Regions from separate parts of the Cellulomonas sp. GbtcB1 genome, predicted to be linked through region 2. Evidence: riboswitches for the same ligand, from Rfam matches in the RefSeq annotation. Region 2 holds a riboswitch; each other region holds the start of a gene.
What was found. Region 2 has a riboswitch for S-adenosylmethionine ahead of KVT14_RS04385 (DUF1737 domain-containing protein). Riboswitches for the same ligand answer to the same signal wherever they lie in the genome.

Region 1: linked by a shared signal. The riboswitch ahead of KVT14_RS01170 (NAD(P)H-dependent oxidoreductase) and the one ahead of KVT14_RS04385 (DUF1737 domain-containing protein) in region 2 are both predicted to bind S-adenosylmethionine.
Region 3: linked by a shared signal. The riboswitch ahead of KVT14_RS03540 (methylenetetrahydrofolate reductase) and the one ahead of KVT14_RS04385 (DUF1737 domain-containing protein) in region 2 are both predicted to bind S-adenosylmethionine.

What each region holds. Positions count from the first base shown of each region.
Region 1 is NZ_JAGXJG010000001.1:252,531-262,369, forward strand. It holds gene KVT14_RS01145 (ABC transporter substrate-binding protein) at 30-1,037, opposite strand; gene KVT14_RS01150 (amino acid ABC transporter ATP-binding protein) at 1,101-1,958, opposite strand; gene KVT14_RS01155 (amino acid ABC transporter permease) at 1,955-3,046, opposite strand; gene KVT14_RS01160 (GNAT family N-acetyltransferase) at 3,043-3,801, opposite strand; gene KVT14_RS01165 (LLM class flavin-dependent oxidoreductase) at 3,874-5,256, opposite strand; SAM riboswitch class IV at 5,754-5,867, opposite strand; SAM riboswitch class IV at 6,093-6,196, shown strand; gene KVT14_RS01170 (NAD(P)H-dependent oxidoreductase) at 6,239-6,829, shown strand; gene KVT14_RS01175 (flavin reductase family protein) at 6,826-7,392, shown strand; gene KVT14_RS01180 (LLM class flavin-dependent oxidoreductase) at 7,453-8,574, shown strand; gene KVT14_RS01185 (NtaA/DmoA family FMN-dependent monooxygenase) at 8,637-9,839, shown strand, end outside.
Region 2 is NZ_JAGXJG010000007.1:57,230-67,068, forward strand. It holds gene KVT14_RS04330 (amidohydrolase family protein) at 1-489, shown strand, start outside; gene KVT14_RS04335 (cysteine hydrolase family protein) at 532-1,095, opposite strand; gene KVT14_RS04340 (hypothetical protein) at 1,303-1,740, shown strand; gene purS (phosphoribosylformylglycinamidine synthase subunit PurS) at 1,819-2,106, shown strand; gene purQ (phosphoribosylformylglycinamidine synthase subunit PurQ) at 2,106-2,801, shown strand; gene KVT14_RS04355 (hypothetical protein) at 3,213-4,055, shown strand; gene KVT14_RS04360 (hypothetical protein) at 4,253-4,705, shown strand; gene KVT14_RS04365 (hypothetical protein) at 4,757-4,972, shown strand; gene KVT14_RS04370 (hypothetical protein) at 5,002-5,484, shown strand; gene KVT14_RS04375 (O-succinylhomoserine sulfhydrylase) at 5,508-6,761, opposite strand; gene KVT14_RS04380 (rhodanese-like domain-containing protein) at 6,758-7,183, opposite strand; gene KVT14_RS04385 (DUF1737 domain-containing protein) at 7,180-7,389, opposite strand; SAM riboswitch class I at 7,396-7,498, opposite strand; SAM riboswitch class IV at 7,616-7,731, shown strand; gene KVT14_RS04390 (aminotransferase class V-fold PLP-dependent enzyme) at 7,780-9,159, shown strand; gene KVT14_RS04395 (pentapeptide repeat-containing protein) at 9,218-9,839, opposite strand, start outside.
Region 3 is NZ_JAGXJG010000005.1:95,324-105,162, forward strand. It holds gene KVT14_RS03515 (carbohydrate ABC transporter permease) at 1-826, shown strand, start outside; gene KVT14_RS03520 (ABC transporter substrate-binding protein) at 857-2,200, shown strand; gene KVT14_RS03525 ((deoxy)nucleoside triphosphate pyrophosphohydrolase) at 2,320-2,763, shown strand; gene KVT14_RS03530 (Hsp20/alpha crystallin family protein) at 2,925-3,383, shown strand; gene metE (5-methyltetrahydropteroyltriglutamate--homocysteine S-methyltransferase) at 3,476-5,824, opposite strand; gene KVT14_RS03540 (methylenetetrahydrofolate reductase) at 5,833-6,894, opposite strand; SAM riboswitch class I at 6,888-6,996, opposite strand; gene KVT14_RS03545 (SMP-30/gluconolactonase/LRE family protein) at 7,134-8,063, shown strand; gene KVT14_RS03550 (hypothetical protein) at 8,099-8,476, opposite strand; gene KVT14_RS03555 (ribonuclease PH) at 8,473-8,682, opposite strand; gene KVT14_RS03560 (DNA-3-methyladenine glycosylase I) at 8,764-9,372, opposite strand; gene KVT14_RS03565 (MFS transporter) at 9,611-9,839, shown strand, end outside.

The DNA of each region.
Region 1 (9,839 bases), on a different contig from region 2:
CTCCTCGGGTGCGGGCGGGCCGTCGGCGCTCAGGCCGTCTTCGGCAGGCCCGGCGGGTTCGTCTCGGGCGCGTCGATCGCCTCGGCCTCCAGGCCCCAGCGCTCGAGGACCTCGGTGTACGAGCCGTCGTCGAACGCGCCCTGCAGCGCGGCGGTCACGGCGTCGGCCCAGCCGCTGCCCTTGAGCGTGGTGACGGCGATCTGCGCGGTGTCCGGCCAGCCGCCGTTGAGCGTCCCGACGACCGCGAAGTCCTGCGGCGAGACCTTGGCCTTGTACGCGGCGGTGGCGTTCGGGCCGAAGGAGGCGTCGATCCGCCCCGACTGCAGCGCGAGGATGGTGTCGCCGTCGTTCTCGAAGTACTCGACCTGCACGGGGTCGAGACCGGCGGCCTGGTTCTCCTCGTCCCAGGCGAGCAGGATCTTCTCCTGGTTGGTGCCCGAGCCGACGGCGACGGTGAGGCCCGCGATGTCGGAGGGCTCGTCGATCTCCGTGATGTCGCTGCCGGCCTTGACCAGCCAGCCGAGCTCGTCGTTCCGGTAGGACGAGAAGTCGAACAGCTCCTTGCGCTCCTCGGTCACGGTGACGTTCGAGATGGTCGCGTCGACGTCGCCGGACTGGACCGCGAGCGGCCAGTCGGCCCAGGCCTTGACCTGCAGGTCGAGGTCCTTGCCGAGCGCGTCGGCGACGAGCTGGGCGATGTCGGTCTCGTTGCCGATCGGGGTGGCGTCGTCGTCGGCGAGGAACGCCAGCGGGGCGACGTAGGCGCTCACCGCGACCGTGAACGTGTCCTGCTCGGCGAGCTCCGGGGGCAGCAGGGCGATGGCGTCCGGGTTCTCGGCGGTGTGGACGCGGTCCTGGTCCGGGCTCGTGTTCACCTCGAGGCCGGCGGCCTCGGCGGCGCCCTGGAGCTCGCTGCCGGCCTCGGCCGCGTCGGACGTCCCGCCGCAGGCGGCGAGCAGGGCGAGGACGGGCACGAGCGCCAGGGCGGCGTGCGGGCGGCGGCGGGCGCCGGGCGGGCTGGTGCGGGTCGTGCGCATGGCGGGGCTGCCTCTCAGAGGGGTGGGCGGCGGGCGCGGGGGCGCGCGCCGGGTCGGGTGGGATCAGCGGACCTTGTCGAGGAACGCGCGGGTGCGCGGGTGCGCGGGGCTGCCGAGCACCTGGGCCGCGGGGCCCCGCTCGACCACGACGCCGTCGTCCATGAACACGACGGTGTCGGCGACGTCGCGGGCGAACGCGACCTCGTGGGTGACGACCACGAGCGTCGTGCCGTCGTGGGCGAGGTCCCGGATCACGCCGAGCACCTCCCCCACGAGCTCGGGGTCGAGCGCGGACGTCGGCTCGTCGAACAGCAGCAGCGCGGGCTTCACCGCGAGCGCGCGGGCGATGGCCACGCGCTGCTGCTGGCCGCCGGACAGCTGGCGGGGGCGGGCGTCGGCCTTGTCGGCCAGCCCGACCCGGGCCAGCAGGGCGCGGGCCTCGGCCTCCACCTCGGCCCGCGGGCGGCGCTGGGCCGAGACGGGCGCCTCGACGACGTTCTCCAGGGCGGTCAGGTGCGGGAACAGGTGGAAGTTCTGGAACACGAACCCGATCCGGGTGCGCTGCCGCAGCACGTCGCGCTCGGTGAGCTCGCGCAGCACCTCGCGGCGGCGCGGGCCCCAGCCGGCGCGGCGCCGGGCGTACCCGATGACCTCGCCGTCCAGGGCGACGAACCCGTGGTCGGGGCGCTCCAGGTGGTTGACCAGCCGGAGCAGGGTCGACTTGCCGGAGCCCGACGGGCCGAGGATCACGGTCACCTCGCCGGGGCGGACCTCCAGGTCGACGCCGCGGAGGACCTCGAGGGTGCCGTAGGACTTGGACAGGCCCTGCACCCGGAGGTGGCCGCCGGCGGGGGCCGGTGGTGCGGCGGGGGTCGTGGCGGCGGCGGGGGCCGCGGCGGGGGCGTGCAGCACGCTGGTCATCGGGTGCCTCCGGTGCGCTCGGTGGTGCGGGCGGCGGTGCGGGGTGCGGTGCGGGTGAGGTGGCCGCGGCGGGCGCCGGCCAGGAACGTGGGCGGCAGGTCCGCGGGCAGCGGGCGGCCGGCGACGCGCGCCGCGGCGACCGCGAGCGTCCAGCGCAGCCGCTGCAGCGGGGTCGGGGGGAGCGTGCGGAGCGCGCCGCGGGCGTAGTACCGCTCGAGGTAGTACTGCGCGACGGTCAGGACCGTGGTGGTGAGCAGGTACCAGATCGCCGCGACGAGCAGCAGCGGGACCACCCGCTGGTTCCGGCCGTAGATGACGCCGACGGTGTAGAACAGCTCGCCGTACGCCAGCACGTAGACGACCGACGTGCCCTTGAGCAGGCCGATGATCTCGTTCACCGACGTCGGGACGATGGTGCGCATGGCCTGCGGGAGCACGATCCGCCACTGCTGCCGGCCCCGCGGGATGCCGAGCGCCGCGGCGGCCTCGTGCTGGCCCTGGTCGACGCCGAGGATCCCGGCGCGGACGATCTCGGCGGAGTACGCCGCCTGCGACAGCCCGAGACCCAGGACCGCGGCGCCGAACTTGTCGACGACGTCGAGCGTGTCGAACTGCAGCCACTCCGGCCCGAACGGGATGCCGAGCGAGAGCTGCGGGTACAGGTAGGCGAGGTTGTACCAGAGCAGGAGCTGCAGGATCAGCGGCACGGACCGGAACACCCACGAGTACGCCCAGGACACCGACTGCAGCAGCGGCGACCGGGACAGCCGCATCAGCGCGAGCACCGTGCCGAGCCCGAAGCCGATCACGGCGGCGACGGCGGTCAGCCGGACGGTGGCCCACACGCCCTCCAGCACGGACGGCCAGGTCAGGTACTGCGCGACGACGTCCCACTCCCACTGCGGGTTGGTGAGCAGCGAGCTGAGCACCATCGCGAGCAGGACGGCCACGCCGGCGGTGGCGACCCAGCGGCCGGGGTGCCGCGCGGGCAGCACGGGCAGGTCGGCGAGGACCTCGGGGCGGTCGACGTCGAGGGCGGCCGGCGGCGCGCCGGGCCCGGCCGCGGGGGCCGTGGTCGCGGCGCTCACCGGGCGAGCCACTTCTCGAACGCGTGCGGGACGAGGTCGCCCGGGTACGCGGCGGGCTCGAACAGCGGGGTGTACCCGGCCGCCAGGTACAGGCCGACCGCCTCCGGCTGCTTCGGGCCGGTCGTCAGGTAGACCCGGGGGTAGCCGGCCGCGGCGGCGCGCGCCTCCAGCGCGGCGAGCACGACCCGGGCCAGCCCGCGGCGGCGGTGCGCCTCGTGGGTCCAGATCCGCTTGAGCTCCGCGGTCGGCACCGCGGGCGCTCCCTCGGCGTCCCGGGCGCCCGGGTCGGCGAGCCGGGCGGCGTCGCCGTGCTCCGGCTCCCACCGGCGGCGGAACGCCCCGCCCGCCACCGGCTCGCCGTCCTCCAGCACGAGCACGAGGGCGCCGTGCGGCGGGGCGAACTCCTCGACGCCGTAGTGCTCCAGCTCGTCGCGGAGCTCGGCGGGGGTGAGCAGGCCGGTGTACCGGGTGCTGTACTCGTGCGCCAGGCCGTCGAGCAGCGGCCCGACCAGCGGATCGTGCAGCCGGGCGTCGCGCACGGCGAGCCGCGCGGGGTCGAGCGGGCCCGGGTCGAGCGGGGCGGGGTCGATCGAGGCGGCGTCGAGCCGGGCGGGGTCGATCGAGGCGGCGTCGAGCCGGGCCGGGTCGAACGGGGCCGGGTCGAGCCGGGCCCGGCCGATCGCGGCGGGGTCGAGCCGGGCAGGGTCCGGCGCGGCCGCGTGGGACGCGCGTGCCCGCAGCGGGGTCGTGGTCATCGGGTCACCTCTCGGTGGGTGCGGGGTGCGGGGTGCGGGGTGCGGTGGCGGGCGCCGTCAGGGGCGGGGCCGTCAGGTGAGGGCGAACGGCGCGGCGGACCAGGGGCCCTCCGCGAGGGCGAGCCGGTCGGCACGGGCGTCGGTACGCCCGTCGGCCCGTCCGTCGCCGCGGGCGGCCGACGCGCGGCGGCGGACCACCGCCGGTTCCCGGTCGCCGGGCTCGTCGCCGTCGCCGGGCCGCAGCCGGAACGCGCCCGCCTGCTGCAGCGCGGGAACCGTCCGCTCGACGAGCGCCGCCAGGTCCGCCTCCACCGAGGTCGGGAGCGCGACGAACCCGTCGACCGCGCCGTCGCGGACGGCGTCGGCGAGCACGGTCGCCAGGTCGGCCCCGGTGCCCGCGACGACCGCGCCGGCGACGCCGATGTCCGGCCGGTCGACGGAGCGCACCAGGTCCAGCCGCGCGAGGGCGGACTCCCGGTCGTCGGCGAGGGCGACGTCGACGTCGAGCAGGACGCGCACCGCGTCGGCGGGCCGGCCCGCGGCCACGGCGGCGGCGCGCACCCGGGACCGGGCCGCGGCGGCGGCCTCCAGGTCCGGCGCCGTGAGCCGGGCGACGTCGGCGTACCGGCCCGCGAGCGCCTCGGCGGCCGGGCCCGCGACGGGCACCACCACGAGCGGGCGCTCCGCGGGGGCGGTGCCGTCCCCGTCGCCACCGCGAGCGGTGCTGCGAGCGGCCGACCGGCCACGGACCGCGAACCGGATGCCGTCGTGGTCGACGCGGAACCGGCCGTCCCCGCCGCGGCGCACCGCGCCGGGCTCCCCCGCGGCCCAGGCGGCGAGGACGGCGTCCAGGGCGGCGGCCGCGCGGTCCGCCCACCGGCGCTCGGCAGCGGCAGCGGCAGCAGCGTCTGCGGGAGCCCCACCGGCAACGTCTGCGGCGGCGGCTCCCGCGGCAGCGACTGCGGCAGCGGCAGAGCCCGCGGGAGCAGCAACGCGAGAGGCGGACCCGGCCCCGAGGGCCCCCGGCTCGGCGAGGTCGGCGCGGCCGCCGGTCGCCCCCGGGCCGGACAGCTGCCAGCCCGCCGCACCTCCCGCCGCGTTCTGCACCCCGCGGACGCCACCCGCGAGGTGGCCCGGCTCGACCTGGTCGTGCGGGACGCCCGCCACCAGCGCGGCGGTCCGGACCAGCGGGGCGACCCGCGCCGCGGCGACGGCGGCGTCGAGCCGGCCGGGCACCTGCCGACGCCCGGGGTGCAGCAGCAGGGCGTCGCCGAGCACCACGAGGTCGAGCAGGCCGCGATCGGCGCGGTGCACCAGGCGGGCGAGCCGCTCGCCGTCGAACGCGCGGGCGGCGACGGCGCCGTGGGCGCCGACCGCGCCGGGCCGGGCGCCGGCGGCGGTCAGGTCGACGCCGAGCAGCGCGCGGCGGCCGGCGCTGGGGGACGAGAAGGGCATGACGGCTCCGTTCGGGGGCGGGTGGTGAGGCGGTCGCGGGCGCGCCGGGGCGCGCCACGGCGACGCGCGGGCGGCGGATCGACGAGCGGGCAGGCGCCCCGGCTCGCCGAGATCGGACCCCCGCGCCGAGATCGGACCGTGGAAGGTCCTATCTCGACCCGCGCGTCCTCTCTCGGCGCGGGTCGGCGCGGACCGAGACGAGCCGGCGCGGGCCGGGCGGCCCGCTCGCGCGGATCGGTCAGGTCGGCGCGGTGGGCGTCCCGAGACGTGACCGGGCACGGCGCGGGCGCCGCGGGGCCGGGCTCAGGCGCCGCGCGGGGCCGGGGTCACGCGCCCCGGGCGGGGCGCCTGGCCGGGGGCTGCGCCGTCAGCGGCGACAGCGACAGCGGCCGCCGGGCGCGGCGGCGGCGGTCGGCAGGGCGGGTGCCGAGGGCGCCCACGGCGCCTGCACGGTCCGGCTCATGCGTTCTCCTCGTGTGCCCCCGCCCGGTCGGGCGGGTCCGCGTGTTGTCCGTCGCCGGCGGCGGCGGACCTGGTCCTCACCCGGGGCACCCACCCGCGCGGGGGGTTGCCGTCCGACCAGCCGGGGCTTCGCGTCGGAGCTCATGACCACCCGGCCCGTCCCGGGGCCCGCCCTGCGGCGCACCCCGGTGGCGAACCGGTGCCCGGAACCTACGAACCGGACCCGGGGGCGTCAACGGCCGGGCCGCCGCGTCTCGCATGCCGGAGCGATGTCACAGGACCAAGGTCCCAGGCGTTCGCACGGTCCCGGATCGTGAGAACTCGCCACCCGCCGGCGCCGGCGGACCCGGAGCGGTGCTAGACCTCCGCCCCGAGGTCACGAGTCCCAGCGCCAAGCCCCGGCTGGCTGGGCAGCAACCCCACGTCACGGCGGGGTGCTCCGGGAGATGACCTGGCCGTCGGCCGGCACGCGCCGCTCCGCCGCACGGCAACCGTGATCGACCCCCTTTGCGAGGCCACCATGTCGTCCCCGTCCGTCGTCGCCGTCTCCGGGAACCCGCGCGCCGGGTCCCGCACCCTGGGCGCCGCGCGCGCCGCCGCCGAGCGCCTGGCCGCGCTCACGTCGGCCGACCGCGCCACCCCCGCCGCCGTCGAGGTCGTCGACCTCGCGACGCTCGCCGGCGAGCTGCTCGCCCCGGCGCACCCCGCCGCCGACGCCGCGCTCGCGCGGGTGGCCGCCGCCGACGTCGCGGTCGTCGCGACCCCGGTCTACAAGGCGTCCTACACCGGCCTGCTCAAGGCGTTCCTCGACCTGTACGGCCCGGACGGGCTGGCCGGCGTCGTGGCCGTGCCGCTCGTGGTGTCCGGCAACCCGGCGCACGCGCTCGCCGGCGAGGTGCACCTGCGCCCCGTGCTCGTCGAGCTGGGCGCGGTCGTCCCCGCGCGCTCGCTGACCCTGACCGAGGCCCAGCTCGCCGACCTCGACCCCGCGCTGGACGCGTGGCTGGCCCGGGCCGCCGCGCCGCTCCGCCGGGCGCTCGGGCTCGCGCCGGCCGCCGAGCCCGCCGCGTCCGCCGCACCCGCCGTCGCGCTCGCCGGGGCGACCCGGTGACCGCCGAGCGCACGGACCTGGGCCCGCTCGAGCGGCTGCTCGCCGAGCAGGACGAGCCCCAGCTCGACCCGCAGCAGTTCAAGCGGGTGTTCCGCCGGCACCCCGCCGGGGTCGCCGTAGTCGCGCTGCGGCACGCCGGCCGACCGGTCGGGTTCACCGCGACCTCGGTCATCTCGGTGTCCGCGGCCCCGCCGCTGCTCGCGTTCTCGCTCGCCTCGACGTCGTCCTCCTGGCCCGCCGTGTCCGCGGCGCGCACGCTGGCCGTGAGCTTCCTCGCGGACCACCAGGACGACGTGTCCGCACGGTTCGCCACCAGCGGCCTGGACCGGTTCGCCGCCGGCGGCTGGTCCTCGCTCCCGACCGGCGAGCCCGTGATCGACGGCGCCGTCTCCTGGGTGCGCGCCCGCGTCGTCCAGCGCACGCCCGTCGGCGACTCGTACCTCGTGTCGCTGCGGGCGCTGTCCGCGGGCGGCCCGGACGACGCCGAGCCCGGCGACGGCGCCTCGCCGCTGGTCTACCACGACCGCACCTACCACCGGATCGGCACGCACACCGCCCTGTGACGCCGCGGCCCCGCCGCACCCGCCCCGATCCCGCCGCTCCCCCGACCCACCGGAGACCCCGTGACCGTCCCCCCGCTCCTCACCGGCCTCGACGTCGACGGCGCCGGCGCGCACCCGGCCGCCGCCGCGCTGTCCGGCCTCGCGCCCGCCGACCTCGTGTCGGGCGCCCGCCTGGCCCGCGCCGTCCGGCACGCCGAGCACGCCGGCCTGACCTTCGTCACCTTCGCCGACGCCGCCCTCGCCGCCGTCCCGGGCGACCCCACCGGGGCCCGCCTCGACGCGGTCACCCGCGCCGCGTTCGTCGCCCGCACGACCACGGCGATCGGCCTGGTGCCCGAGGTGCCGACCACCTACCCGGAGCCGTTCCACGTCGCGACGCAGCTCGCCTCGCTCGACCTGGCCGCGTCCGGCCGCGCGGGCTGGCTGGCCGCGGTGACCCCCGGCGACGCCGCCCCGGCGGCGTACGGTCGCGCGCCGGTCGCCGACCTCGGCCGCGAGGCCCGGGACGTCGTGCAGGTCGTCCGCGACCTGTGGGACTCCTGGGAGGACGACGCGGTGATCCGCGACGTCGGCACCGGCCGGTACGTCGACCGGGACCGGATCCACCCGGTGAACTTCGCCGGGGAGTCGTTCTCCGTCGTGGGCCCGCTCATCACGCCGCGGCCTCCGCAGGGCCAGCCCGTCGTCCTGGCGCGGGCCGGGGACGTCGCCGGTCCCGGCCGGGACGGCGAGCGCCTGGTGGACGTCGTGCTGGTCGGCGGTCCCGACGCCGCGGGCGCCCGGGCCGCGGCACGGGCTGCGGCAGACGCCGACCCCGGCGCGCGGGCGGTGGTGGAGGTGCAGGTGGTCCTCGACGCCGGCGGCCGCACGGCCGTGGACCGGCTCGCCGAGCTCGACGCCGCCGAGCCGTGGGCGCCGGGCACCGCGCTGCGCCACGTGGGCACGGCGGCCGGGCTGCGCGCCCTGCTGGCCGAGCTCGCGGACGACCCCGCCGTGGCCGGGGTCCGGCTGCTCGCCGCCGCGCTCGACGCCGACCTGCCGGTGCTGGCCCGGGACGTGCTGCCCGCCCTGCGCGCCGACCGGCGGACCGCCGCCCCGCGCGCGGGCACCACCCTGCGCGACCACCTGGGCCTGACCCGGCCCGAGAACCGCTTCGCGGGCGCGGCCCGCGCGACCGCCTGAGGAGCCCCGCCGTGACGCAGCACACCGAGCCGACCGACCGCACCGCCGACGAGGAGTACCCGATCACCCGCCCCGACGCCGAGGTGCACTTCGGCGTCTTCTTCCAGGGCGTCAACCACACGACCATCTGGTCCGACCCCGAGTCCGGCTCGCAGACGGACTTCGCGTCCTTCGAGCGGGTCGCGCGCACCGCCGAGCGCGGCTTGTTCGACGCGTTCTTCCTCGGCGAGGGCCTCCGCCTGCGGGAGAGCCGGGGCCGGCTGCACGACCTCGACGTCGTCGGCCGCCCCGACGCGATCACGCAGCTCGCCGCGCTGGCCGCCGTGACGGAGCGGATCGGCCTGGTCGCCACCCAGAACACCACGTACAACGACCCCGTCGACCTGGCCCGGCGGCTCGCGAGCCTGGACGTGCTGTCCGGCGGGCGCGCCGCCTGGAACGTCGTGACCACCGACAACGCGTGGACCGGCGAGAACTTCCGCCGCGGCGGCTACCTCGACCACGCCCGCCGCTACGACCGCGCCGAGCAGGTCCTCGCGACGGCCCGGCGCATCTGGGACGCGTGGCCGGACGGCCCCGGCGGGCGGGTCGCGCGCGTCGAGGCGCACGGCGACCTGCTGGACGTGACCATCGACCCCACGACGCCGCGCAGCCCGCAGGGGCACCCGGTGATCTTCCAGGCCGGCGACTCGGCGCAGGGCCGGGACTTCGCCGCGCGGTCGGCGGACGTGATCTTCTCCCGGCACGGGTCGGTGCTCGCGGACGCGCTGGAGTTCGCGGCGGACATCCGGGCGCGCGCCGTCGCGGCGGGCCGGCCGGAGGACGACGTGAAGATCTTCCCGGGCACGGCGATCGTCGTCGGCGACACCCCCGCGGACGCCGAGGAGAAGGCGCGCTGGGTCGCCCGGCAGCAGGTCACGCCCGCCACCGCGCTGCACGTCGTCGGCACCATCTGGGGCGAGGACCTGGGCGGCTACGACCCCGACGGCCCGCTGCCCGCGCACGACCCGGCCGTGGCCGAGCTCGGCGGGGAGGGCGGCTCGTCGACCACCGGCGCCCGCACGCACGAGGTCGCGGCGCGGTGGCGCGCGCTCGCGGAGACCGAGGGCCTGTCCATCCGCGACCTGGTGATCCGCGTGTCCGGCGAGCGCGGCTTCGTCGGCACGCCGTCCGCGGTCGCCGACCGGCTGGTGCAATTCGTCCGCACGGGCGCCGTGGACGGGTTCAACCTGAGCCCGTGGCTCGTGCCGTCCGGGCTGGACGAC
Region 2 (9,839 bases):
GCGTCCGGCGCCCGCGGGTCCGTCGAGCACGCCCAGCTGCTCACCGACGCCGACGTGGCGCGGTTCGCCGCGCTCGGCGTGGTGGCCTCCGTGCAGCCCGAGCACGCGATGGACGACCGCGACGTCGCCGACCGGCACTGGGCCGGGCGCACCGGGCGGGCGTTCGCGCTGGCCTCGCTCGCCGCCGCGGGCGTCGAGCTGGTGCTCGGCTCGGACGCGCCGGTCGCCCCGCTGGACCCGTGGGTCGCCGTGTCCGCGGCCGTCGAGCGGACCCGGGACGGGCGCGAGCCGTGGCACCCGGAGCAGCGGCTCGACCTGCTCACCGCGCTGCGGTCGTCGGTGGACGGGCAGCCGCTGACGCTCGCGGTCGGGGCGCCGGCCGACCTGGCGGTGCTCGACGCCGACCCGCTGTCCGCGGGGGCGCCGCTGCGCGAGATGCCGGTCGCGGGGACGCTGCTGGGCGGCCGCTGGACGCACCGGGCGTTCTGACGACGGCCGGGCCCGGCCACCCGGCAGGGTCCGGCGCTGCCCTCAGGCCTCGGCGACCACCTCCGCCGTCCGCACCACGCGGGCGAACCCGCCGCCGTGCAGGCTGGTGGCCGTCGCGCGGGTCAGGTCCTCCGCGGACAGCACCGCGCCGTCGGGGCCCGCGAGGTCGAAGGTGTGCGCGGCGTCGATCGGCAGCAGCACGTCGTAGCCGAGGTTCCCGGCCATCCGCGCGGTGGTCTCGACGCACATGTTGGTCTGGATGCCGCAGAGCACGAGCTGCCGGATCCCGGCACCGGTCAGCCACGCGTGCAGGTCCGGCTCGCCGTAGAACGCCGAGTTCACCGACTTCGTGACGTGCAGCGCGGCCTCGACGCCGGCGACGACGGGCTTGAGCTCGTAGCCGGGCGTGCCGGCGTGCAGGGGCGGCGAGGTCCGGGAGGCGTGCTGCACGACCACGACCGGGCGGCCGGTGCGCCGCCACGCGTCGACGAGGGCGCCGATGTTCCGCTCGGCGTCGGGGTTGTCGCGCCGGCCCCAGAAGGCGGCGTCGTCGAAGCCCTGCTGCACGTCGATCACGACCAGGGCGGCGTCGGGGGAGAGGTCCATGGGGGGAATCGTGCTGGTCGAGCGGCCGGGCCCGACAGTGGCGTGGGCGCCGTTCTCCGTCGATCCCCTGCCACGGCACGCCCCCCGGGTGACGCCCACCCACCCGGACGGCGTCGACCGATCGGGTGGTCCGCCCAACGGGGGTGGGTGCTACCACCCAGACGTCCCAGGACACGCGGGCTACCGGGTCGTAACGTCCCCGCACATATGCACTCTGACCTGCACGTCCTCGCCCCCCACGGCATCGGCGGCCGCACCGCTCTCGGGTACCACCCCCGGGACGGCCGCCCCGTCGCGTGCTGGGTCGTGCACCCGACCCGCCGCGAGCCCGGGGTCGTGCCGCGGCTCGAGCGGTACGCCGCCGCGCTGGGCCTGTCCGACACCGACGCCGCGGCGCTGCGCGAGGTCGACGACTACCGCGCGTCCCTCACCGCCGCCGGCGGCTGGGCGACGCTCTGGGTCGGGGACGAGACCGAGCTCGCGGCCGAGCACGACGACGCCTGGCTGGACGCGCTGCTGGACCGCGGCTGGGCCGTGGTCGTCGTCGGCTACTCGACCGACCTCGCCACCTCGGACAACCCGGCGATCATGGCCTACCTGACCGGCGGCGGGAACGCGCACGTCGGAGTGGTCCGCGCCGCCTGACGGACGCGCGCGCGGAGGCACCCCGCGGGATCGGTACGCTGTGACCATCCCCACCGCCGCGAACCAGGGAGCTCACCCGTGGGACGAGTCGTCGTCGATGTGATGCCCAAGCCGGAGATCCTCGACCCGCAGGGCAAGGCCGTCGCCGGGGCGCTGCCGCGGCTCGGTTTCGGCCAGTTCACCTCCGTCCGCCAGGGCAAGCGGTTCGAGCTCGAGGTCGACGGCCCGGTCACCCCCGAGGTGCTGGCCGCTGCCGCCGAGGCCGCGACCCAGGTGCTGTCGAACCCGGTGATCGAGGACGTCGTCCGCGTGGCCGACTCCGAGGCCGACGCGGCCGGGACCGTGCTGTCCGAGGGCCTGGCCTGATGACCAAGATCGGCGTCGTCACCTTCCCGGGCACCCTGGACGACCGCGACGCCGCGCGCGCCGTGCGCCTCGCCGGGGCCGAGCCCGTCGCGCTCTGGCACGCCGACGCGGACCTGCGCGGCGTCGACGCGGTGGTCCTGCCCGGCGGGTTCTCCTACGGCGACTACCTGCGCGCCGGGGCGATCAGCCGGTTCGCGCCCGTCATGGGCGAGGTCGTCGAGGCCGCCGGCAAGGGCATGCCCGTGCTCGGCATCTGCAACGGCTTCCAGGTCCTCACCGAGGCGCACCTGCTGCCCGGCTCGATGATCAAGAACGACCACCTGCACTTCGTCTGCCGCGAGCAGGTGCTGTCCGTCGAGCGGGCCGACACCGCCTGGACGAGCGAGTACGCCGCGGGCGAGCGGATCACGATCCCGCTCAAGAACCAGGACGGCCAGTACGTCGCCGACGAGCACACCCTCGACGAGCTCGAGGGCGAGGGCCGGGTCGTGTTCCGCTACGAGGACGTCAACCCGAACGGGTCGCGCCGCGGGATCGCCGGCATCAGCAACGCGCGCGGCAACGTCGTCGGCCTCATGCCGCACCCCGAGCACGCCGTCGAGGCGGGCTTCGGCCCGGACGGCGCCCGCGGCCCGCGCTCGGGCACGGACGGCCTGCGGTTCTTCACCTCGGTGATGCGCGCGCTCGTCTCCTGACCCGCGCGCCCGGCGCCCCGGACCCCGCGGGTCCGGGGCGCTCCTGCGTCCCGGGCGCCGCCCGCCCCGCTGCCGCCCGCCCGCTGCCTGCCGCCTGCCCGCCCTCCTGCCGCCCGCCGCGGCGCCGAGTGCCTATCGGACACGTCCACTGCCTACCCAGTGGATAGGCAGTCGACGTGTCGGATGTGCACTCGCGGGCCGGGCCGGGCTGGGGCCGGGCCGGGGCAGGGCGGGCCGGGCCGGTCACGTGCGCCCGGGATGTGGACACGGTGCTGCCTCGTCCGGCGGGGCGCAGTTAGGCTGCCCGCGTGTTCCTGAGCCGGGTGTGTTGTCGCTGAGCTGACACCCTCGCGCGCCCGCGGCCGGACGGCCCTCGCCGCGCACCCGCCTCACCCCGAGGACACCACCCCCATGGCTCAGCCCGTGCTGGACCGCGCGCTCGCGGTCGCCACCCGTCACGTCCCCGCCGCCGCCCGCCGCGTCGTCCCGACCCGCCGCGCGCTCGCCACCCCGGCCCCCGCGCCCGCCACCCCGGACCTCGCCCCGGCCCCCGCGCCCGCCACCCCGGACCTCGCCCCGGACCTCGCCCCCGCCGCCCCGGACCTCGCGCCGGCCTCGGCACCCGCCGCCCCGGCCTTGGCCCCCGGTCGCGCCTCGGCGTCCCCGCTCCGGTCCCCCGCGGATCCTCGGGACGCCGCCCGATCCGTGGGTGCACAGCGCGAGAACCGGGTGGGAACCAGCGCCCCGACGGCGGCGGACCGGCCCGCGCCGGACGCGGAGCGCGCGCCGGTCGTGCACGTCGGAGCCCCGGCCTACGGCGTGCGGACCGTCGAGGCCCGGCCGGAGTCGGAGTCGGGGATCGCCGTGGCCGCCCGCACCGCCGACGCCATCCGGCTCGGCTTCTCCGTCGCGGTGCCCTCCGTCGGGGCGCTCGCCCGGGTGGCCGCCCTCGTCGAGGACGCCCTCGCCGAGGTCGGCCGCGACCGGTCCGCGGTCCGGGTGCTGCTCGACCTGGAGGTCGTGCTCGCCGGTGACGAGCGCACCGCCCGCCGCAAGCGGTCGCACCTGGAGTACCTCGACGCGCTCGCCGGCCTGTCGTGGGCGCCCGCCGACACCCGCGTCGTCACGACCGCGGACCGGCTCGTCGCCGAGGTCGGCGAGGTGGCCCGGCGCGCGGGCGTCGACGGCGTGGTCCTGCACCCCCTGGCCGGCGGCGCCGAGGTCGAGGCGGAGCTCCGCGCGCTGGTGGCCTGACCTCCGGCGCCCGACCCCGGCCGGCCCCGACGGTGGAAGGTTGTGACGGACACGCCGATGGCGTGTCCGTCACAACCTTCCACCGTGCAGCGGCACCGACACCGACCCAGGGCCCGGGCGAGGGCCCGACCCGGGAGGCCCGGCTCGGGGCCGTCGGCCGTCGGTCGTGACCGTGGCTGTCGGTACGGTGGGCTCCCATGACACGGGTGTGGCAATGGTCGGTCCTGGGCGTGCTGCTGCTGGCCGTGTGGCTGGTCGCGCTCACGGGGGCCGGCGACCCCGAGGTCCGTGCCGGGTTCCTCGGGTACGCGGTGCTGATCCTCCTGCTGGGCGCGGTGCCCGCCGCGCTGCTGGGCGGCCTGGTCGGCGCCGGGGTGCTGGCCGTCGCACGCCGCCTGCCGCCGGCCGGTGACCCCCGCCGCCCCCGCGCCCGGCTCGTCGCCGTCGCGGTCACGGGGGTGGGATCGACCCTCCTGGGCGCGGTCCTCGCCACCGGCGGAGTCGCGGTGGCGTTCGCGCCCGCGGTGCTCGGGTGGTCGGCGCTGCTCGTCGGCCTGCCGCTGACCCTCGCGGCGGCGACCGCCTGGGCGCGCTGGCGCCCGGAGCGGGACCGCCCCCGCCGTCCGGCGCCCGAGGGCACCTACCCCTGATTCCGGGGGTCCGACGTGCGAGGACGCCGGGGTTCCGCGACCCTCGGTCCCATGCTGAACGGCTGGCCGCTCGTCGTCATCGGCGTCGTCGCGGCGGTCGCCGGGCTGGCAGGGGTGCTCGGTCGCCTCGACCGCACGCGGTTCGCGCGGTACAGGCGCCACGGCGAGCCGACCCGGCGCCAGCACATGATCCTGCAGCGGCTCGGCGGGGGGATGTTCGTGCTGGTCGGTGTCGGTCTCGTGATCGCCGGAGTGAACGACCCCTGACGGCCGGGCCGCGTCCGTAGCCTCGGCGCGTGACGAGGCTCCGGCACTGGGCGCTGCTGGGCGTCGTCCTGCCGCTGTGGCTCGCGGTGGTGCGCGCCGCGGGGGTCCTGGGCTGGCACCTCGGCCTTGCGGACTGGCTCGTGCTCGTGGCCTTCTGGACGGCGATCACCCTGGTGCCGGTCCTGGTGCCCTGCCTCGCCGTCGCGCTGCTGGTCGGGGCCGGCGTGCTGGCCGTGGGCCGGCGTCTGCCGCCACCCGGGTCCCGGGCCCGTACGGTCGTCGTTGCGGCGGGCACGCTCGCGGTCGCCGCCGTGGCGACCGTCGGCGGGATGTGGCCCCAGGCGGTGTTCTCCGCGCCCCTCGACCTGGTGCCCGTCCCGCGGGTGCTCGCCGCCGCGGTGGCCGCCGGCGCGCCACTGGTGGTGGCGGCCGTCGTCGCGTGGCGGCGCAGCGACCGCATCACGCCGCTGCCGCCGCTGCCGAGCCCGTGGGAGGACGGCCCGGCGACGTGACCGCCGCCGGGCCGCCCCCGCCGTCAGCCGCCCAGCGTCCCGAGGGCCTGCTCCAGGTCGTCGGCCAGGTCGTCGACGTCCTCCAGCCCCACCGACAGCCGCACCGTCGACTCCGCGATGCCGACCGCAGCGCGCCCGTCGGGGCCGAGCTTGCGGTGCGTCGTCGTCGCCGGGTGCGTGACCAGCGACTTCGCGTCGCCGAGGTTGTTCGAGATGTCCACGACCCGCAGCGCGTCCAGCACGCCGAACGTCAGCGCCTTGGCCTCCGCGGGCGTCGACCCCTCCGGCACGCGCAGGTCGAGCGTCACCACCGTGCCGCCGCCGGACTGCTGCGCGAGCGCGAGGGCGTGCTGCGGGTGCGAGGGCAGGTACGGGTACCGGACCTGCGCGATCACCGGATGCCCCTCCAGCCGGGTCGCCAGCTCCAGCGCGGACGCCGTCTGGTGCCGGACCCGCAGCGACAGCGTCTCCAGGCCCTTGAGCAGCACCCACGCGTTGAACGCCGACAGCGACGGCCCGGTGTTCCGGATCAGCGTCTGCACCGGCCCGTGCACGAACGCGTCGGTGCCGAGGATGGCCCCGCCGAGCACCCGTCCCTGGCCGTCGATGTGCTTGGTCGCCGAGTACACGACCACGTCGGCGCCGAAGTCGAGCGGCCGGGACAGCACGGGCGTCGCGAACACGTTGTCCACGACGACGACCGCGCCCGCGGCGTGCGCGAGCCGGCTGACCGTGGCGATGTCGACCAGGTCCTGCATCGGGTTGGACGGCGTCTCGAAGAACACCACGTCCGCGGGCGTCGACAGGGCCTCCTCCCACTGCGCGGGCACGTGGCCGTCGACGTAGTCGGTGCGCACGCCCCACTTGGCGAGGATCTCGTCGAAGATCACCACCGACGACCCGAACAGCGCGCGCGCCGCGACCACCCGCGAGCCCGACCGGACGAGCGCGGCGAGCGCGGTGAACACCGCCGACATGCCGGACGCCGTGGCGTAGCAGGCCTCGGCGCCCTCGAGCAGCCGGAGCCGCTCCTCGAATGTCGACACCGTCGGGTTGCCGTACCGGGAGTACAGGAACCGGTCGGCCTCGCCCGCGAACGCCGCCTCGGCGTCGGCGGCGCGGGAGTAGACGTAGCCCTGCGTGAGGAACAGCGCCTCGGACGTCTCCTGGAACGGCGTGCGGACGTGGCCGCCGCGCACGGCGAGCGTGTCGGGGCGCAGGGACTCCCGGGGAAGCCGCTCGTCGTGCCAGTCCGCCGGTCCGGGAGCGGCGCTCACGCCTCCCGCCACGGCAGGCCGGCCGCGCGCCAGCCCTGGTGGCCCCGGCGGCCGTCGGGGCCGACGTCGCCCTCGAAGCCGGTGAGCACGTTGTACGCCGGGCCGAGGCCCGCGGCGGTCGCGGTGACCGCGGCGGCGACGGAGCGCACGCCCGACCGGCACAGGAACACCACGGGGCGCGGGTCGTCCGCGGTCACGCCGGCGGCGGCCAGACCGTCGAGGAACGCCGGGTTGGGCCGGCCGAACGCGTCGGTCCACTCGACGAACGCCGTGCGGCCCTCGCCGGCGTCGGCGGTGTCGGGGACGCCGATGGTCTGCCACTCGCCCTCGGTGCGGACGTCCACGAGGACGGCGCGCTCGTCGGTCAGCAGCAGGTCCCAGGCCTCCTGCGGGGTGAGGTCACCCGCGTACGGCGCGGTCACAGCGGGCGCACCGGGGTGCTCGGGGCGGCCGCGGCCGGCAGCACGACGGCCTGCGCGACGATCACGCGCTCCCCGTCGAAGGTGGCGGCGGGCCCGCCGTGCAGCTCGTAACCCTCGGCCAGGGCGGCGCTGACCCGCTCGCAGAACGAGCGGTCGTCGGGCCCCGTCAGCAGGCGGTAGCGCAGGCGGTCGTCGGTGTCGGTCATGCCTCTCCTCCATCGGATCTGGCGGAAGCACCCTCGGCCGGCCCCGGTGGGGGTCCGCGGGTTGCTGCGGCGTCGACGAGCCAGATCTCTCGGCCGCTCTGGATGGTGCGGCGATGCTACGCCATCGCCCGGACCAGGATGACCGCCCGGCCGCGCCCGGGTGAACCCGTGTCGCACCGTGGACCACGGTTGACACCTGCGCGCGGGCCGCCGCATCCTCGGACGAGGTCATGAGCGCCAGCGCGAAGCCCCGGCTCGCTGGCCGGCAACCCTCCCTCCGCGGCGGGGTGCCCCGGGTGACGACCTGGCCGTCCACCGACCGGTGGCCGGCAAGCGCGGGGTCGCCCGGTCGGCGACCGGGCCCCCACCGATCCGCTCGGGGGTAGTCCCATGTCCGTCACCGCCACCACCTCGTGTGCCGAGACCGCCCTGCTGCCCGTCGTCGGCGGGGACACGCGCGTCCCTCTGGTCGACGGCCGGTCCGTGCCGTACGCGAACCTCGACTACGCCGCCTCCGCGCCGGCGCTCGAGTCCGTCGCCGCCCGCGTCGTCGAGGTGCTGCCGCTCTACGCGTCGGTGCACCGCGGCGCCGGCTACCTGTCCCAGGTGTCGACGGCGCTGTACGAGGCGTCCCGCGCGACGGTCGCCCGGTTCGTGGGCGCGCGCCCCGACGACGTCGCGGTGATCACCCGGAACACCACCGACGCCCTGAACCTGCTGGCCGGCTGCGTCCCCGACGGCGGCCGGGTGCTCGTCCTGGACGTCGAGCACCACGCGAACCTGCTGCCCTGGGTGCGCTCGGTCCGGGGCTCCGGCCGCACAGCGACGATCCTGCCGTCGGCGTCGACCGTCGCCGAGACGCTGACGGCGCTGCGCACCGAGCTCGCCCGCCAGCCGTACGCGCTCGTCACGCTGACCGGGGCGTCGAACGTCACGGGCGAGGCGCTGCCGATCGCCTCGGTGGTCGCCCTCGCGCAGGAGGCCGGCGCCCGCGTCGCCGTCGACGGCGCGCAGCTCGTGCCGCACCGGGCGTTCTCGCTCGCGGCCAGCGGCGTCGACTACGTCGCCTTCTCCGGGCACAAGACCTACGCGCCGTTCGGCGCGGGCGCCCTGGTGGGCCGGCGCGACTGGCTCGACGCGGGCACGCCGTACCTGGCCGGCGGCGGCGCCGTCCGCGACGTGCGCACCGACAGGACGCTGTGGCAGCCGGCGCCCGCGCGGCACGAGGGCGGGTCGCCCAACGTGCTCGGCGCCGTCGCGCTGGCGGAGGCGTGCGACGCCCTGGACGCCCTGCCCGCCGGGGCGCTGGTCGAGCACGAGCGCGCGCTGCGCGAGCGCCTGGTCGACGGGCTGGCCGCGATCCCGGGGGCCCGGGTGCTGCGGCTGTGGTCCGACTCGACCGACCCGGTCGGCGTGGTCGCGTTCACGCTCGGCGACCACGACTCCGGCCTGGTGGCCGCCTACCTGTCCGCCGAGCACGGCATCGGCGTGCGGGACGGGCGGTTCTGCGCGCACCCGCTGCTGGCCCGGGTCGGGGTGACGGGCGGGGCGATCCGCGCCTCCGTCGGGGTCGGGACGACCACGGAGACGGTCGACCGGCTGCTCGCCGGGCTGCACGCGTACGTCACCGAGGGTCCTGCGGCGTCCTACGAGGTCGTCGACGGCTGCTGGACGGTGGCGGACGACACCCGGCCCCGGCCCGCCGTGACCGGCATCGACGCGATCGCGGCGACCGCCGCGGCGGCCTGCGGGCCGGCCGTCGAGGACTGAGAACCCGGCGCCGGGCGGCCCGCGCAGGGGGCGGGTCGTCCGGGGCCGCGGGGCGTCGTCAGCGGACGACGACCCCGAGGTGCGCCGCCAGCGCGCCCGCCAGGTCGAGCAGCTGCGCCTGGCTGATCGTCGCGCCCTTCAGGCCGGCGGTGCCGTCGATGCCGGCGAGCTCCGCGCCGCGCAGGTCGACGTCCTTCAGCTGCGCCCGGGTCAGGTCCAGCCGCCCGACCCGGCAGTCCTCCAGCCGGACCCGCGCCGCACGGACGCCCGCGAGGTCGAGGTCGCCGATGGTGCAGCCGACGAGGCGGACGTCCTGCAGCCGGGCGTCGCGCAGGTTGAGGTAGTCGATCTTGCCGCCCTCGACCGTGACCCGGTCCCAGGAGCCGCCGAACGCCTCGAGCGCGCCGAGCCGGCAGCCCTCGAGCGTGACGTCGCGCCACGTGCCCGAGCGGGCGCGGAGCATCCCCGCCCGGCACTCGGCGAGCGTGGTGTCGACGAGGTGGGCGTGGTCGAGCTCCGCCCCATCGAGGTCGCACCCCCGGAGCAGGCACTTGATGAACCGGGCGCTCTCCGCGTCGGCGCCGGCGAGGTCGAGGCCGTCGAGCAGGAGGCGGTCGTAGTCGCCCTCGGGCTCGACAGGGCCGGGGTACGGGTCGAGGAGGTCGGTGCGCGGGGCGGGC
Region 3 (9,839 bases), on a different contig from region 2:
CGCCCGGGCGCTGTCGGCCCTGCAGTCGGCCGCGCTCATCGCGATCGCCCTCGTCGCGCTCGTCCCGCTCGCCGCGATCCTCGTCGCCACGTTCCAGTCGGGCGCCGACATCATGCGCGGCGGGATCACGCTCGCCGTCGACCCGGCGACGCTCAGCCTGGACAACTGGACGATGCTGTTCACCGACTCCGGGCCGTACTTCCGGTGGTTCGCCAACTCGCTCGTCGTGACGGTGGTCCAGGTCGTCGGGACGCTGCTCGTGAGCTCGTTCGTGGCCTACGGCTTCGCGATGTACGACTTCCGCGGCCGCACCCCGCTCTTCATCGCGGTGCTCGCCATCATGGCCGTCCCGTTCGAGATGGTGATGCTGCCGCTCTACGTCCAGGTGAACGAGATGGGGCTCGCCGACACCTACGCGGTCATCGTGATCCCGTTCCTGGCCGCGGCGGTGACGATCTTCTTCTTCCGGCAGTACTTCCTCGGGGTGCCCCGGGAGATCCTCGAGGCCGGCCGCGTCGACGGCGTCACGGAGTTCGGCATCTTCTTCCGGCTCGTCCTCCCGATCGCGCGCCCCGCGATCGCCGCCATGGCGATCCTCAACGGGATGATGTGCTGGAACAACCTGCTGTGGCCGCTCCTCGTGCTGCGCTCCTCCGAGAAGTTCACGCTGCCGATCGGGTTGAACACCCTCATCACGCCGTACGCGAACAACTACGGCCTCCTCATCGTCGGGTCGTTCTTCTCGCTCGTCCCGATCCTGGTCCTCTTCCTCGCCTTCCAGCGGTTCTTCGTGGAGGGAATGACCGCGGGCGCCGTCAAGGGCTGACCCGTGCGACGCAGACAAAGGAGAAGCAGAATGTCACGAACAAGGACGACGGCGTCCGCGGTGACCGGTGCGATGGTGCTCGCCGCGTGCCTCGCGTGCGGGACCGGGGGCGGGGCGGACGGCCCGCGGGACGCCCCGAGCGACGCGGACGGCTCGACGCCGGTGGAGATGTGGATCTTCGGCGAGCTGCACGGGGTGCTGTACGAGCAGATGGCGGACCGGTGGAACGAGCTGAACCCGGACCGTGCGATCGATCTCCGCCTCACCGTGTACCCCTACCAGGACATGCACAACAAGCTGCAGCTCGCGGCCAACTCCGGCACCGGCATGCCGGACCTGGTCGACATCGAGGTGACGAAGTTCGCCAACTTCGTCCGCGGCGACACCCCGCCGCTCATGGACCTGTCCGCCGTCGCCGAGCCCTACCGCGAGGACGTGGTCGAGGCGCGGCTCGACCTGTACAGCCGCGGCGACGCGGTCTACGGGCTGCCGACCCACGTCGGCGCGTTCGTCACGTTCTACAACACCGAGCTGCTCGACGAGGCGGGCGTCGACTACTCGACCATCACCACCTGGGACGACTTCGCCGCAGCGGGGGCGGAGTACAGCGCCGCCACGGGGCGGGCGTTCGGCACGGCGAACACCGACGTGTTCTTCGTGGAGCCGCTGGTGATCGCCCAGAACGGCGGCGAGCTGTTCGCCGAGGACGGCACGGTCCAGGTCGACGACCCGGTCGTGGTCGAGTCCTTCGAGATGATGCAGGCCATGGTCGACGCAGGCGCGATCTCGCCGATCCCGGGATCGAGCCCCGACGACGAGGAGGCGTACGGGGCCATCGCGCGCGGCGACTACGCCGCGATCGTCTACCCCGCCTGGTACACCTCGCGGTTCGTCGACTACATGCCCGACCTCGCGGGGAAGATCGCCATCGCGCCCGCGCCGGTCGTGCCCGGGTCGGACACGCTGACGATCGGCGGCGGGGGCACCGGCACGGCGGTCGCGGCGGACTCGCCCGTCCGTGACCTGGCGGCCGAGTGGCTCGGGTTCGCCAAGCTCTCCCCGGAGGCCAACGTCGCCGTGTGGGAGGTGCTCGGGTTCGACCCCGTGAACATGGCGGTGTGGGAGGACGAGGAGGTCACCCGGAACCCGGAGAACCAGTTCAACCAGTACTTCACGACCAACCTGTTCGACGTGCTGAACGAGGTCAAGGACGGCATCGGGCACTTCGAGTCGTTCGCCAGCCCCGACCTGCCGGCGGTGAACAGCCGGTTCGGCACCGTGACGCTCACCGAGATCTACGAGTCCGGCGTGCCGGCGCGCGAGGCGCTGGAGCACGCGCAGCGCGAGCTCAAGAACGAGCTGCGGCAGGGCTGAGCTCCGCCCGACGGATCCACTCGCACCGACGCGCGCGGGCGTGCCGGTGCGAGTGGATCCATCGCGCGGGCCACGGCCGTGTCACGCGCGCGACACGCGCGCCTGGGACACTGGGCGGCATGACCCGCCCCGTCCTCGTCGTCGCCGCCGCGCTGGTCGACGACCTCGCCGCCCCGGGCGCCCTGCTGGCGGCCCGCCGCCGCGCGCCCGTGAGCCTCGCGGGCCGGTGGGAGTTCCCCGGCGGCAAGGTGGAGCCGGGCGAGTCCCCCGAGGACGCCGTGCACCGGGAGATCCGCGAGGAGCTGGGCGTCGCCGTCGAGCTCGGCACGGAGCTCGTCGGACCCGACGACGGCGCCTGGTGGCTCAGCGAGCGGTACGTGATGCGGCTCTGGCTGGCCCGCGTGACCGCCGGCGAGCCGCGGCCGCTGGTCGAGCACGACGACCTGCGCTGGCTGCCGCGCGGGCAGTGGCTCACGGTGCCCTGGCTGGACGCGGACGTGCGGATCGTGGAGGCGCTGTCGGCGGCGACGGACCCGGCGGGCACCGCTCGGCGCACCGCCTGACCTGCGGGTTCATCCGTCAGCGAACACGTCCCGCTCGATCTGGCACTCGCACCTCTCGAGTGCTAGAACATCTCTCGTAGCCCTCCTGGCGCGGCAGCGCCGGGGCAGCAGCGGTCCCGGACCGTCCGGACCGCCGTGACGCTTCGAGGAGGTGACGGGCTGTGGCTACGCGATTCGACCCGTTTCAGGAGATGGACCGGCTGATGAACCAGGTCCTCGGCCAGCAGCGAGCGTCGGCGACCATGCCGATGGACCTGTTCCGCTCGGGCGACCACTACGTCCTGAGCGTCGACCTGCCGGGCGCCGACCCCGGCTCGATCGACGTGAACGTCGACGACCGCACCCTGACGATCCGCGCGCAGCGCACCGCGCGGACGGAGGACGGGGTGCAGTGGCTCGCCAAGGAGCGCCCGGTCGGGACCTACGCGCGGCAGCTCACCGTCGGCCGCGGGCTCGACCTGGACGCCATCACCGCGTCGTACGCGGACGGCGTGCTCAGCCTGACCATCCCCGTGGCCGAGGAGGCCAAGCCGCGCCGCATCGAGGTCAGCACCGGTGGGACGCCGGCGACCATCGAGGCGGGCGCCGACGCCGCTCCGCAGGAGCGTGCGAGCGCCTGACCGGCGACGCGGCTGCACGACAACCGCCCCGGCCCCCTGCGTGGGGGACCGGGGCGGTCGCGCGTCCGGGTCGCGCCCGGGCCGGCGGCGCGTCAGGCCGTCGGCACCGCCAGCGACGCGCGCACCGTCCGGGTGGCGGCCAGGACGTGCTGGAGCGACGGGGTGACCTCGGCGTACCGGCGGGTCTTGAGGCCGCAGTCCGGGTTCACCCAGAGCTGCGCCGGGTCGACGACGCGCACCGCCTCGGTGAGGAGCTCGGTCACCTCGGCCTCGCTCGGCACGCGCGGCGAGTGGATGTCGTAGACACCCGGGCCGATGCCCCGCGGGTAGCCCTCGGACGCGATGTCGCCGAGGATCTCCATCTTCGACCGGGCCGCCTCGATCGACGTCACGTCGGCGTCCAGGCCGTCGATCGCCCCGAAGATCTCGCCGAACTCCGAGTAGCAGAGGTGCGTGTGGATCTGGGTGTCGGGGCGCACGCCCGAGGTCGCGAGCCGGAACGAGCGCACCGACCAGTCGAGGTAGGCGTCGTGGTCGGCGGCGCGCAGCGGCAGCAGCTCCCGCAGCGCGGGCTCGTCGACCTGGACGATCGCGGTGCCCGCGGCCTCGAGGTCGGCGATCTCGTCCCGCAGGGCGAGGGCCACCTGGTTGGCGGTGTCGGCCAGCGGCTGGTCGTCGCGGACGAAGGACCACGCCAGGATCGTCACCGGGCCGGTCAGCATGCCCTTCACCGGCTTGGCGGTGAGCGACTGCGTGTACGTCGTCCACGGCACCGTGATCGGCGCCGGCCGGGACACGTCGCCCCACAGGATCGACGGGCGGGTGCAGCGCGAGCCGTACGACTGGACCCAGCCGTTGGCGGTGACCGCGAACCCGTCCAGGTTCTCGGCGAAGTACTGCACCATGTCGTTGCGCTCGGGCTCGCCGTGCACGAGCACGTCGAGGCCGATCTCCTCCTGCAGCTCGACGACCCGGCGGATCTCCGCCTTCATCTCGTCCTCGTACTGCGCGGCGGTGAGCTCGCCGCGACCGAACGCGGCGCGGGCCACGCGGATCTCGGGCGTCTGCGGGAACGAGCCGATCGTCGTGGTCGGCAGCGCGGGGAGCTGCAGACGCTCGGCCTGCGCGACCCGGCGCCCCTCGAAGTCGCCGCGGTGGAACGCGTCGGCAGGCAGCCCGGTGAGCCGGTCCCGGACCTCCGGCCGCACGACGCCCGGCGCCGCGGCGCGGGACCGGCGCGCGTCGGCCGCGGCGAGCAGCTCGGCGAGCACGGCCTCGCGACCCTCGGTCAGGCCGGTCGCGAGCGTGACGACCTCGGCGACCTTCTGGTCCGCGAACGCCAGCCAGGAGCGCAGCGTCGGGTCGAGCTGCGGCTCGTCCTCGACGTCGTGCGGGACGTGGAACAGCGACGTCGACGTGGCGACGGCGACCTGCCGGGCGCCGAGGCCCTCCAGCGACTCGAGCGAGCCGAGCGCGGCGTCGAGGTCCGCACGCCAGATGTTGTGGCCGTCGACCACGCCACCGACGAGCACCTTCGACGCCAGGCCCTCGACGGGGCCGGCGGGCAGCGCGCCGCGGACCAGGTCGAGCGCGAGGCCCTCGACGTCGGTGCCGGCCAGCACCGGCAGGGCGTCCTGGAGGTCGCCGTACGGCGCGGCGACCAGGATCGCGGGGCGCTCGGAGGCGGGCAGGTCGGTCGCCAGGGCGCGGTACGCCTCGGCGGCCGCCGCGAGCAGCCGGTCGGCCGGGACGCCGGTCGAGTCGGAGACCAGGGCGGGCTCGTCCAGCTGCACCCAGGTGGCGCCGGCGCGGGCCAGGTCGCGGAGCAGCGCGGCGTACACCGGCAGCACGTCGGCGAGCCGGTCGATCGGCAGGAAGTCCTCGGGCGAGCCCTCGGCGGCCTTGGCCAGCGCGAGGAACGTCACCGGGCCGACCAGCACCGGGCGAGTGAGCACGCCGTCCGCGAGGCCCTCCGCGAGCTCGCGCACCGGGCGGTCGCTGGCGTACCGGAACGGCGTCGCCGGGCCGATCTCCGGGACGAGGTAGTGGTAGTTCGAGTCGAACCACTTCGTCATCTCGAGCGGCAGGTCGTCGCCGCGGCCGCGGGCCACGGTCGAGTACCCCGCGAGGTCGAGGCCGCCGTCGGCGGCGAGCAGGTCGGCGAACCGCTCGGGCACGGCGCCGAGGACCGCGGCCGCGTCGAGGACGTGGTCGTAGAACGAGAAGGCGCTCGGGATCGCGGGCAGCCGGGTGTCCAATCCGAGCTCGGCCAGGCGGGTGCGGGTCCGGCGGCGCAGGTCGGCGGCGGTGGCCTCGACCTCCTCGGCGCTCGCGCGGCCGGCCCAGAACGCCTCGAGGGCCTTCTTCAGCTCGCGGCGCGGGCCGATCCGGGGGTAGCCCAGGACGGTGCCGGCGGGGAACGGGTGGGTCAGGTCGGTCATCTCTCGCCTCAGCTGGTGGGAACGGGGGTCGGGTTGGTCGTGGGGGCGGACGCGGCGGCGGCCGGCTCGAGGCCGACGCGCAGGTGCGCGCGGGGGGCGTCGCCGCCCAGTCCCGCGCCGTCCAGCAGGTCGAGCGCCGGGCCGTGGGCGTTGAACGTGTAGAGGTGCACGCCGGGCGCGCCGCCGTCGAGGACGGCGTTCACCAGGTCGACGCCCAGGCGGGTGCCCAGGCGGTGCCGCGCCGCGACCTCTGCCGGGTCGTCGGCGTCGAAGGCGTCGAGCCGCGCGAGCAGGGTGTCCGGGACGGGCACGCCCGTCAGCTGCGCCACGCGACGGAGCCGGGCCGGGTCGGTGGTGGGGATGACGCCCGGGAGGATCGGGATCGTGACGCCGGCGTCGCGCGCCAGGGCCACGAGCTCGAGGTACGAGCCGGCGTCGTAGAACACCTGGGTGATCGCGAAGTCCGCGCCGGCCCGCTGCTTGGCGAGCAGGGCCGCGACGTCCTGCTCCCGGGTGCTGCCGGCCCCCGCGTTGCCGCGCGGGAACGCCGCCACGGCGACGGACAGCGGCCGGGTGGCGGCGCGCACCGCCTGCGCCGGGCTGCTGGCGCACCGCCGCCGCTCGACGTCCCGCAGCAGCTCCACGAGGGCGCTCGCGGTCGGGAGGCCCTCGGGGTGCGGCTCCCAGGAGCGGTCGGCGGGCGGGTCGCCGCGCAGGGCCAGGAACGACCGTACGCCCTCGTCGAGGAACTCCTCGATCGTCGCCGCGAGGTCCTCGCGCGAGCTGGCGACGCAGGTGAGGTGCGCGATCGGGGTCAGCGAGGTCTCGCGCAGCAGCCGCCGGACGAGCTGTCGGGTCGTGGTCCGGGTGCTGCCCGAGGCGCCGTACGTGACGGAGACGAAGTCGGGGCGGGCCGCGGCGAGCTGCTGCACCGTCGACCACAGCCGGGGCGCGGCGTCCGGGTTCCGCGGCGGGAACAGCTCGAACGACACGGTCGGGCGGTCCACGGCCCCGAGGCCGTCCGGCACGGCGGTGCCCGCGAGGTGCGCAGGTGCGTCGTGACTGCTCATCGTCAGCTCCATCGAACCTGGCGGAAGCACCCGCACCCTCGGTGAGGAGGGGGGTTGCTGCGACGTCGACGAGCCAGGTCTCTCGGTCGCTCTGGATGGGTGCCGCCACACTAGGCCCGGCGGCCGTCGCCGTCCACTGCCCCTGACGCGTCATCTTTCGGTGACCGGGCTCACACCGTGGATCCGCCGTCGCGCCCGCGGCCGGGCGGGCGCGACGGCGCCGTGCCAGGCTGCATGGGGTGACCGACCTGCGCACCATCCCGCTGCCCGACCGCCGGATCGACGCCCGGGCCCTGGTGCCGCGGGACGCGCCCGAGGCCCTGGTCCTCGGCGAGGTCCGCGCGCGCCTGGGGGAGCGGCCCGTGCACGACGCGCGGGACGACTCGGTCGTCTGGGTCGACATCGACGCGTGCAGCGTGCACCGCTGGGCCGAGGGCGACCACGCGCGCGACGCCGTGGTCAGCGTGCCGTCCCCGGTCTCGCTCGCCTGGCCGTCCGCCGCGGGCGGGCTGCTGCTCGCGACCGCGGACGGCCTCGGCGTGCACGACGGCACGACCCTCGGTCCGCTGACCCGGCCGGCGGACATGCCGCGCGACTACCGGTTCAACGACGGCGGCGTCGACGGCGCCGGCCGGCTGTGGGTCGCGACGATGCCGCGGGACGGCTCGCCGGGCGACGGCACCGTGTACCGCGTGGTCGCCGGGGAGGGCGGCCTCGAGGTCGACGCGGTGCTCACCGGGGTGGGGGTCGGCAACGGGCTCCAGTGGAGCCCCGACGGCGCGACGCTCTACGTCACGGACACCAGTGCCGCGACCGTGTACCGGCTGCCGTACGACGCCGTGACGGGCACCGCCGCGGCCCCCGAGCCGTTCCTGTCGTTCGACCCGGACGGGCCGCAGCCCGACGGCACGACGGTCGACGGGGAGGGCTGCCTCTGGGTCGCGCTGTACGGCGGTGGCGCGGTGCTGCGGTTCGGGCCGGACGGGACCCCGCTCGGCGCGGTCCGCGTGCCCACGGCGCAGGTGACCTGCCTGGGGTTCGGGGCGCCGGGCTCGGGGCGGGCGTACGTGACGACCGCGCACGCGGACGGGGACCCGGTGGCGGGGGCGGTGTTCGGTGTGGACGTGGCGGTGGACGGACTGCCCGTGCGGGCGTTCGGGGAGGGCTGACGCCGTCGGGCCTCGGCGGGCGGGCGAGCCGCCCCTCAGCCCGCCAGGAGCTGGTGGGCGCGCTGGTGCGACACGCCCAGGACGGTCCCGACGTCGCGGACGGAGAGCCCGGCGTCGCGCAGCACCCGGGCTGCCGCGCGCGACTCGACGGCGGCCTCGCGGTTCGCGCGGTGCGCCTCCGCGCGCAGGCGTTCGGCGGCGCGGACGTGCGCGCCCACCTCGTCGGGGACGGCCGGCCGCAGGTCGACCTCGACGTCGGAGGGGTCGACCTGCGCGACGAAGGCGATCGCCTCGCGCATGGCGGTCGCTGCCTGGTCCAGGCGAGCCACCTCGGAGATGGCCCCGGGGTGCTCGACGCACTGGAGGACCCACCAGCGACGCCCGCGCTCGGCCGTGACCGTGTACCGGGTCACCGCCACCACCCCTTCCCGAGCACCGACGCGAACTGGTCGAAGAACTTCCGAGCCGTGACGTCGTCGATCTCGGAGTGCCGGCCGAGCGTCGAGCGCACGCCCCCGACCACGACGCCCGTGTGGTTCGTGAGCTCGACGACCTCGTACGGCACACCCGCGTCGCGGGCGGCTCGCCGGACCCGGCGCAGCACCGCAGTCCGTCTCACGAGCGTAGTCCTGTGTGGGATAGACACTCAAGGCAATGTCGCACTAGAGACACCTGCGGCGGGTGGCGGCGCACGGATGCGTCACCCCCCGGCGCGCGCCAGGACGACGGGGCAGTCCGCCAGGTGGTCGTCGACGATCCCGCACGCCTGCATGGCCGCGTAGGCCGTCGTCGGCCCGACGAACCGGAACCCGTGCCGCTTGAGCTCCTTCGCCAGGGCCGCCGACTCCGGGGTGGTCGCCGGGACGTCCGCGAACGTGCGCGGCCGCGGGCGGGTGCCGGCAGTCAGGGGCGCCGCCGACCAGAACAGCTCGTCCAGGCTGAACCCGCGGCCGTGCAGCTCCAGCAGGGCGCGGGCGTTGGCGACGGCCGCCGTGATCTTGGCGCGGTTCCGGATGATCCCGGTGTCCGCCATCAGCCGCTCGACGTCGTGCTCGTCGAACCCCGCCACGACGGCCGGGTCGAACTCCGCGAATGCCGCGCGGAAGCCCTCGCGGCGGCGGAGGATCGTGATCCACGCGAGGCCCGACTGGAACGCCTCGAGCGTCATGCGCTCGAACAGCTCCCGCTCGCCGTGCACCGGGACGCCCCACTCCTCGTCGTGGTAGCGCTCGTAGAGCGGGTCGCCGTCGCCGAAGCAGCGGCGGCCCGCGGGGGCGGGGAGGGTGTCGGGGGCGTCGCTGCTCGTCATGCCGCCACTCTGCCGCACCGGTGCGACACCCGGTCGCCGCCCTCCACAGCCCGCACCGCGCGCGTGCCCTGGGGACGACGGCGCCAGGGCGTCCATCATGCGGTCACGACTTGTCTGACAAGTGAGACGGCGTAAGGTCGCCCGAGCGCTGGAGCACCGACCGTCCCGCGAGCCGACCTGGAGCCGACCCCGACGACCGCCGGTGGTCCGCGCCACCCGGATCGTCGAGGAGCCCCGCATGTCAGCCACCGCAGTGCCCACCACCACGCCGCCGGCCGAGTCCCGGCCGCTCAACTCGCCGTCCCGCGTCATCGCGGCGAGCCTCGTGGGCACCACCATCGAGTTCTACGACTTCTACGTGTACGCGACGGCCGCCGTCCTCGTGTTCCCGAAGCTGTTCTTCCCCACCGGGAACGACACCACGGCGCTGCTCGCGTCGTTCGCGGTGTTCGGCGCCGCGATGGTGG